4 regions of the Paenibacillus hodogayensis genome follow, and region 1 is predicted to be linked to each of the others. Evidence: riboswitches for the same ligand, from Rfam matches in the RefSeq annotation. Region 1 holds a riboswitch; each other region holds the start of a gene.
The links. A riboswitch is a leader RNA that binds a small molecule or an ion and turns the genes downstream of it on or off. The one in region 1 is predicted to bind cyclic di-AMP.

Region 1 (2,199 bases):
CGGCGAAATCAACGAAGAGCAGCTGCGATGGGCGAACAGTCGGGGTTATGTTATCGTGAACTGGAACGTCGATTCGCTGGATTGGAAAAACCTCGGCGAGCAGCAGGTAACCGGCAATATTCTGGGCCATACGAAAGCCGGATCGATCGTTCTTCAGCATTCGGCCGGCGGGAGCAGTCAGGATTTGAGCGGAACGGTCAAGGCGCTGCCCGGTATTATTACGAAGCTGAAAAGCCAGGGATATCATCTTGTGACGGTGCCCGAGCTGCTGCATTTGTCGAAAGACAAATAAAAAAGCCGTCGACCTTAGTCGACGACGTAGATGGTAACATTCTGATAACCGAATTTTTTCGCTTTTTCTCTCGTATCGGGCACATAAATATCGATCCGGCTTCCGTTGATCGCCCCTCCGATATCGGAAGCTTTGGCAATCATGCCGCCAGCTGGCAGGCCGTCATAATTGTATCCCGTCACGTACACGGTCGTGCCAAGCGGAATGATCTTGGGATCGACAGCGATCGTTCCGACCTGCAGCGCATTGCCGAAATAGTCTTTACCGGCGTAGCCGCCGTTCTCCGCGGCACTCCCTGTGTAGGCGGAAGCGACGGCGTCGATCGTTTGCTTCGGCGTAATCGTCGCCCCGGTAGCGGTAATGATTTTGTTTTTTGTTTCGACCAGTTCCGGTTCGACCGGCGCGGCCGCGGGCGCGATTTTTGCCTTGGGCGCGGCAGCGATCTCCGTCTTTTGCGCCGTGAAGAGGGCAGGGTCGGAGGTATCGCCCGACTTGACGGTGTAGGACAACGGCTCGATGGCGGCAAACAGCGGGCTAAGCCCTCCCGGCAGCATCGGGCCCCAGATGGGGGCCATTTCCGATAAGAGCAGCGGTTTATATAAGGATAACGTTTTGTAAGGAGAAGCATCCGCATTCGTTTTGGTCAGAAAATCGCTTTGCATTGTCAGCGGCGACCATACAGGCTGCAGCAAAGTCGGGTCCAGTGGACGGCCTGCGGCCGAAACCGCCGAAGAGGATAGCAAGAATAGGGCGAAGACGCCCGTAAGCCATATACGCTTCCAGGTCGATTTGAACACGGTATTCGTTTCTCTCCTTTTGTCCGCCTACGAGGTTAGTTGTCGGATTCGGATTGAGGGCTACAACCCTACGCGTCATTTCGCGATTCACCCCGAATGGAACGGCATAGTCCGCCATACCGCCCATGTGTAAAAATCCCCCGCACTCCAGAATAAAAGAGCAAGATTGAAAATCCCTGCAACTTCCATGATCCGGAGTTTCGGCTACTTGTAGAAGGCTACCATACATAAAGACCTCAGGAAAACCCTCAATTTCTGGAATCCGCCCTTTCGGAGCAAGGCCTAATCGCTCAAACCGTTGGGGGCGTAGCGTTAGAAGGCATGGCACAATTCTCCTTTTTTTCTACACATAGGATTGACGATTACAAAAGAAACCTATATCATAATAAGTAACGTTGTATTATGGTATGACCATGATATATCATCAATGTTACCGCCACCTCAGATACTATGCCCGGAGATTCCTCCAAAAGCCCTTCACTCCACGAGCACACCTTCAAGCGAATCTTGGTAAGACCTCCATCACGATTTTACACGCAAACGAACACAACCGACTCGAACCGGTACAAAATCAGACCTTATCGATATCATGGAATGCAACTTAATGATAGCGTTTTCAATCGCGTATTAGCGGGAACCGCTGAATTCCGACTGGGATAGGATGGAAACTTTCATTTTTAAGGAGGTGATGGAGCTTAGCTTACCGGATTGTATTGGAATGGGGACGGTTTCGTTCGGAGCGCCGTCAAGCGTATGTTGCGTTTTCAGGAAATGCTATACATTGCAAACGGGAGGGTCTACACGTATGAGAAACAAGCGGAGCCTGTTATTATGGCTGGCAGGAGTTATGGCGGTATCGACACTGGCGGGGTGCGGCGGAACCACAAAGAGCCCGGACAAGGACGCAAACGCCGAAAGCGCCAAAGAAAACGTACAGCAGAAGCCAAAGGAACCTGTGGAAATATCGATTTTCCATTACAACGGCACATGGGGCGAGGACCAGAACACCAAAGTGTTTGCGGAGCCGATTACGAAGAAATACCCGCATATCAAGGTCAAAGCGATCAGCTACACCGGGCCGAAACAGCTGGAGGAGATGGTTGTGTCGGG
Region 2 (2,199 bases), on a different contig from region 1:
CCGAGCTTCACGCCGCGGTGCTCGAAAGCGAATTGGTACGGCTTCGTAGTGTTCGGAATGAGCATTTGCAGCCCTTCAAGCGGAATGCCCGCTTGCTGCAAGTACGTCTCCGCGATGAGGCGGCCATCGCGTACGGAAGGCGCGCTGCCGCTGCTGCGCTTTTGCCAGCCGAGCACGGAGCCGTTCGTCATATTGACGTCGACCTTGTAAACGGTTTTGCCTTCGGCGGCAAGCTCGACCCGATAGAAATCGATCGGTACGTTTTCGGCAAAATGGTCCTTATAGCCGTGCACCAGGCCGTTTTTTTGCACATAGCCGCTTAGCAGCTTGTCGGACTGGTAGATGGCTATCGTCCCGCGGACCTTGGTGTTGCCGTTCAGGCGGGCCGTGTAGTCTTCGGCTGCGGAGATGGCGGCATGCTTCGTGACGGCGGGGCGCGTCTCGTTGATAACGGCTTTATCCTTCGCTCCGGACAAGGACGGCCAGACGTTCGTAGCGATAAACAGCAAAATTCCGATAATGGCCAAAGTCCCGAGCAAGGAAGATTGCGAGCGTCGCATGCCAGCCCCCCTCTTTTTTTCTACCGTATCACACTTTATGGGCAATTGCCACTTTGCCCGCGGCCCCCGAACGCTCCTCCGAAACGGGCTTTACGCCGGGAAACGGAGCAATGCGTATACGGGACAACGAAAATGGCCCGACAGCGCGCTTAATTTGCCCGATCTCCTGTTTTTACAGCGATTATCCTGAAATTGCGGCTTTGTGCTCTGAACGCTGCGGGATTATAATCACTTCGTCAGCTACAAACCACCATATCGAGCCGAATTTCTTTATGAAAACGGGGGAACCATTTTTTGTAGGGGTGAATTTCGCCGGTGGCCGTCGCCGCCGCGAATAGGGTGCCTAACGACCCGAATCCGTCAGCTAACCTCGTAGGCTCCAGTCAGGAAACCACACCGCCAACGGCATTGGGATTCCAGTGTCTTTTTTTGTTGTTCCCATAAAAAAACGCGACCCTCCGGCGCGCTTTCGCTCCGCTCGTTCGGCGAAACGGAGTCGCCGCAGCAGGACGCCGATTGTGACGCCCGCTGCCTGTTCCCATCATCCGACGAGGAGAAATCGCCCTTGAAACGAAAATCGCTGCTGGGCCGTCTCACGCCTCCGCAATTTCTTGTCATCGGATTCGCGCTCATTATTGTTCTTGGCGGCGTGCTGCTGTCCTTGCCCATATCGTCGGCGAACGGACAAGGACTCCGCTTCGCGGACGCCTTGTTCACGGCGACATCGGCCACCTGCGTGACCGGCTTGGTCGTGGTCGATACCGGCACTTATTTTTCCGTCTTCGGCCAAGTGGTCATTATGGCGCTTATTCAGGTCGGCGGTCTCGGCTTTATGACGATGTCCACCTTGATCGCGCTCGTGCTGGGCAAGCGGATTTCGCTGCGGGAACGGCTCATCTTGCAGGAGGCGCTGAATCAGGGCTCCATGGAAGGCATCGTGCGGCTCATCCGCAAGGTGCTTGTCTATTCGCTGGTCATCGAGCTGACCGCCGCCGCATTGTTCGCCATTCGCTGGTCGTTCGATTTTTCCCCGGGGCGGGCGATTTATTTGGGCGTATTCCACGCCGTATCGATGTTCAATAATGCCGGCTTCGATTTGTTCGGCCAATTCCGCAGCCTAGTCCCTTATGCCGACGACGTTCTGGTGAACGCGGTGGCCATGGCGCTCATCGTACTCGGCGGCATCGGGTTTATCGTCATGGCCGAGGTGATGGAATACCGCAACAGGCGCAAGCTGTCCCTCCATACGAAAGTCGTGCTGAGCATGACCGCTTTCCTGATTGTGTTCGGGGCCATCGTCATTTTCCTGTTCGAATATACGAATCCGCGCACGCTCGGCGCGCTGGACGGCTCGGGCAAAGTGCTGGCCGCCTTCTTCCAGGCGATCACGCCGCGCACGGCCGGGGCCAATACGGTCGATATCGCCGGGCTGCGGCAGGCGACGCAGTTTTTTATCATCATGCTGATGTTTATCGGGGCGTCTCCGGGCTCGACCGGCGGCGGTATCAAAACGACGACGTTCACGACGCTGATCGGAGCGATGGTGGCGATGATGCGAGGCAAGGAAGACATCGTGCTGTTTCATTACCGTCTGGCCAAAGACCGTATTTATAAAGCGATTACGCTCACCTTATTCGCG
Region 3 (2,199 bases), on a different contig from region 1:
AATTTCTTCGGGCTCGACAAGAAGATTCATTACAATTAACTCTCCCTACGGGAAGAAAGGCGTGCTTATGCGGTTGAAATCGTGGAATATCGGCCGATGGCTGCTGCTTGCGCTTGCCGCGCTCTGGTTCGTCCCGCTGCTGTGGGTGGTGTTGACCGCCTTCCGGCCGAAGCAGCTTGCGCTGTCCCCTTCGTTCTCGCTTGATTTTACGTTCGACAACTTCGCGGTAGTGTGGGCGGCGGCTCCGTTCGCGCAATATTACGTCAACACCGTGCTGATCGTCGCGTGCGTGTTCGCCGTGCAGATGGTCACGGCCACGATGGCGGCGTTCGCGTTCGCCCGGGTCGAGTTCCGCTGGAAAAACATCGTGTTCCTGCTGTTTCTCGTACAGATCATGATCCCGGCAGACGTGCTCATCTTTCCCAACTACAACGTGCTCAAGGAGCTGTCGCTGCTGGATACGAAGCTCGGCATCATGATGCCCTACTTCGCTTCGGCTTTCGGCATATTCCTCCTGCGTCAAATGTTCAAGACGATTCCGCCGGAGCTTGACGAAGCGGCCCGCGTAGAAGGTTTTTCGAAATGGCAGATTATGTGGAAAATATATTTCCCCCTCGCCCGTCCGTCCTACATCGCCTTCGGACTCGTCTCCGTCAGCTACCACTGGAACAACTTCCTGTGGCCGCTTATCGTGACCAACTCCGTACAGAACCGTCCTCTGACCGTCGGACTCGCCATCTTCGCGCAGTCGTTCGAGATCGGGGCGCAGTGGACCGAGGTCAGCGCGGCGACGCTGCTCGTCATTACGCCGCTACTGGTCACCTTCCTGCTTTTCCAAAGGCAGTTTATGAACAGCTTCATCCATTCCGGCATCAAATAAACGTACGTACGGCCCCTCCCGCTTGCGCCCTCCCGGACGAAGCGCGGAGGAAACCGCGCGGCGGACCAACGGCTGGCGATCCCGTTTTTTTACATTTCCCCTTGACTTCCGTACCGTCGTTATATACAATTTCAGTACGCTTAATTTCCGATTATCGTAATCGGAAAGCGGGGGAACCACTCTTCAGGGGCGAATCAACGGTTTGCGTCAGGCAGACCGTCGTAGGGAACCATCTTTCCCGAGTCCGACAGCTAACCTCGTCAGCAGCAGATGGGTCAATGCATATATCGCGATTTTGACCCGCTACCAGGGTCTTTTTCTGTCTTTAAAAGGCCCTAGCCTACAGGGGATATGCGCCCCTGGATGCTTGCGGGCTTTTTTTCGTCTTCATTAAATCCTTAAAATTCAAAATCATCCATTATTTATATTTTTAAATAGAGCGCTTTACCCTTCGAGTCGTCTGTCCGGTCCGCTTGAAACCGGAGACGGAACGGCGATTCGGCGGATCACATAGATCAAACCAGAGGAAATGGGAGGTATGCGCATTGGCACAGCCGAAGTACATGACCGATATCGACAAATTGACGGAGATTCCGGAGACGGAACGGAAAAGGCTCAAGGCAATTACGGAGAAATTCGTATTTCGCGTCAACGACTATTACCTGAATTTGATCGACTGGACCGACCCGAACGATCCGATCCGCAAGCTGGTCATTCCGAACGAAGGGGAGTTGCAGGAGTACGGCCGCTGGGACGCTTCCGACGAGGATACGAACTACGTCGTGCCCGGGTGCCAGCACAAATACCGCACGACCGCTCTCTTGATCGTCTCCGAAGTGTGCGGCGCCTATTGCCGGTACTGCTTCCGCAAGCGTCTGTTTCGCAACGACGTCAAAGAGGCGCTGTCCGACGTGGAGCCCGGGCTGGAGTACATCTCCCGACATCCGGAGATCAACAACGTGCTGCTTACCGGCGGCGACAGTCTCATTCTGGCTACTCCGAAGCTGCGTTCGATCTTCGAAAGACTGCGGGCGATGGAGCATGTGAAAATTATCCGGCTCGGCTCGAAGCTCCCGGTATTCAATCCGATGCGCATTTATGAGGATAAGGAGCTGCTTGCTACGATACGTGAATTTTCCAGCGCGGAAAGGCGCATCTATGTCATGGCGCATATTAACCATCCGCGGGAAATTACGCCGGAGGCGAAGCGGGGCTTCGAGGCGCTGCACGAGGCCGGCGCCATCGTCGTCAATCAGACGCCGGTGCTGCGCGGCATCAACGACGATCCGGCCGTGCTGGGCGAGCTGCTGGACCAGCTG
Region 4 (2,199 bases), on a different contig from region 1:
GATTCGTCAGCCGTGCCGCTTCTTGTCGGTCTGGGCGTAGACGAGCTGAGCATGAACGCCCCGGCTCTTCCGTCCGTACGCGCCGTAGTGCGCGGGCTGCGGCATGCGGAGGCGGCAGAGCTGGCGCGCGAGGCGCTCCGGCTGGAGGATGGACGGCAGGTACGGGAATTGCTGGCCCGGCGTCGCGCCTGAGCCTAGCTTTACGGCTATAGAAGAAGACAAGCCCTGCCATGCGGGTAACCGCGATTGGCAGGGCTTGTCTTGTCCGGCGGAACAAGGCCGGATTACTTGGCTTCCTCCGTCAATTGGGTGTACAAATCGTCCCCAATGACGCGGCGAGCGGAAACGTAACGCGTCTTGTAATATTTCTCGCTGAGCTTGTTCTTGATAACGCCATCGCCGGTAGCCGAGTGGATGAACTCGTCGTTGCCGAGATAGATGCCGACGTGGGAAATCCCTTTGCCGTCGGTGTTGAAGAACACGAGGTCTCCCGGTCTGAGGTCGTTCTTGTCGACCCAAGAGCCTTCCTGAGCTTGCGATTTGGATTGATGCGGCAGCTCGATGCCGATCTGGTTGAATATGTACATCGTGAAGCCCGAGCAGTCGAAACCGCTCGTAGTCGTTCCAGCCGTCTTGTACTTCGTGCCGATCAGGGCGTTGACGGTTTTGTCGAGATTGGTGTCTGCGAAAGCGGTACCAATCTGCGCGAACAACAGAACGACCATGGTGGTGATGACAATGGCTGCCTTTTTCAAAAGACGCGGACTCCTTCCGGTGCCTACGAGGTTAGCTGAGGGTTCGGTTGAAGGTGCCCTATGATCACTTGAATGCGAGATCAATTCACCCGGAGTGGTTCCCCCGTTTCCCGGCAAAAAGCCAGGAATTCGGCATGTTTCGATTTTTTTGTTTCCGGGTAAATATAATTCGTCATTTCTATCGGAATTCCTGCTTTTCTCCTATATTTTTTTCAAAAATCCCGATTTATTTTTTGCGCAGCGAAAAGGCCTTGCCGCAGCAAGGCCTTTCGTCTGTCGTCAATCGGTATACGGTTATCCGCCAGGGCAATCGCATGAGACACAGTGCGGCTACGCAGAGAAGGCGGAGGGGGGCCTTTGGGTCCGCAAAAGCGAAGCGGTCGCCTTTGAAACCGGATTCCGCCTGCTATGACCCAAACTGGGAATCCGGTTTCAAGTGCGATTGGAGGAGCAAAGGGTCACCGTAGCCTCGCTTTGCCGCCGATTTTTCTTATGCGATTGCACTAGGTTATCGGTCGGAAGCCGTATCCGCGGCATATACGTGATATTGGGCGGCAATCGTCCACAGCTTGAACAGCAGGGTGACGATGTGGAACAGCTGCTGCAGGACAAGTGCCGATAGGCCGGCCCAGACCAAGGAGGTGGACAGTGCGGCGGCGGTCGCTGTTCCGGACATCGCCAGCAAGACGAGCGCAACGGCGGCAACCACCGGCAGCTTGCGCAGGAACAGTCCGAGCGACTGGCTTAACCGTTCTCCCTGCGTTTTGCCGAGTTGAATATAAATGAAGCAGAGGCGGATCAGGAAGCCGTACGCGATGTATGCGGCGGCCCATGGCAGCAGCGCAAGCCCGAGCGACGTATAATCGCTTTCATGCGCGAAGGCGTTCTTCGCAATCGGATACAGCCAGTACAATGGGGCGAATGTAAGCAGCAGTTGAACGGCATAGTAGACGAAGAACGGTTTACCCAGATGCCGGATTCCTTGCAGGAACCGGTAGCCGGAATTGAGCCGGGCGTGATGCAGCGAGTAGTAGACGCCGGCATTAAGCAAGGGAGTCAGCAGCATGCGCGCGGCTGCGAAGGCGATCAACAGCGCGATCGTATGGTGGCTAATATCGGTTTTCATAAGCCGGAACTGGCTTTCGGCCAAAAACAGCTGAGAGGCGTCCGGCGTCAGGTGGGTGCCGGGAAACCGGTGCATCAGCGGCACGACAATCGACTTGATGACGGACAGCAGCAGGAAGCCCCAGACGAAATGGTACAGCCACAAAACGAGCAGCAAAAACGTCTGCGAAGCGGTTGTGCGGAAGCCTTCTTTCAGATAGCGGATCATTTAGCGTTGTTCACCTCACCACGCGACCCCGTTCAGCAAGGTCTCGATCAATTTGGCGATCCCGATATTCCAGCGCACTTTCCACTTGTTGTCGATATTCACCTGCATAAA

Region 2: it holds a riboswitch for cyclic di-AMP, as region 1 does, so the genes downstream of both, ABD796_RS22720 (TrkH family potassium uptake protein) here and ABD796_RS08720 (3D domain-containing protein) in region 1, are expected to answer to the same signal.
Region 3: it holds a riboswitch for cyclic di-AMP, as region 1 does, so the genes downstream of both, ABD796_RS01305 (KamA family radical SAM protein) here and ABD796_RS08720 (3D domain-containing protein) in region 1, are expected to answer to the same signal.
Region 4: it holds a riboswitch for cyclic di-AMP, as region 1 does, so the genes downstream of both, ABD796_RS26260 (C40 family peptidase) here and ABD796_RS08720 (3D domain-containing protein) in region 1, are expected to answer to the same signal.

The regions. Positions count from the first base shown of each region.
Region 1 covers NZ_BAAAYO010000002.1:738,847-741,045, reverse strand. Annotated here, with positions in the region: gene ABD796_RS08725 (polysaccharide deacetylase family protein) at 1-292, shown strand, start outside; gene ABD796_RS08720 (3D domain-containing protein) at 307-1,089, opposite strand; cyclic di-AMP (ydaO/yuaA leader) riboswitch at 1,099-1,262, opposite strand; gene ABD796_RS08715 (ABC transporter substrate-binding protein) at 1,895-2,199, shown strand, end outside.
Region 2 covers NZ_BAAAYO010000010.1:874,338-876,536, reverse strand. Annotated here, with positions in the region: gene ABD796_RS22725 (CPBP family intramembrane glutamic endopeptidase) at 1-560, opposite strand, end outside; cyclic di-AMP (ydaO/yuaA leader) riboswitch at 809-954, shown strand; gene ABD796_RS22720 (TrkH family potassium uptake protein) at 1,126-2,199, shown strand, end outside.
Region 3 covers NZ_BAAAYO010000001.1:339,388-341,586, forward strand. Annotated here, with positions in the region: gene ABD796_RS01295 (carbohydrate ABC transporter permease) at 1-39, shown strand, start outside; gene ABD796_RS01300 (carbohydrate ABC transporter permease) at 68-880, shown strand; cyclic di-AMP (ydaO/yuaA leader) riboswitch at 1,008-1,161, shown strand; gene ABD796_RS01305 (KamA family radical SAM protein) at 1,426-2,199, shown strand, end outside.
Region 4 covers NZ_BAAAYO010000013.1:24,416-26,614, reverse strand. Annotated here, with positions in the region: gene ptsP (phosphoenolpyruvate--protein phosphotransferase) at 1-192, shown strand, start outside; gene ABD796_RS26260 (C40 family peptidase) at 285-755, opposite strand; cyclic di-AMP (ydaO/yuaA leader) riboswitch at 761-900, opposite strand; gene ABD796_RS26255 (hypothetical protein) at 1,264-2,088, opposite strand; gene ABD796_RS26250 (M1 family metallopeptidase) at 2,104-2,199, opposite strand, start outside.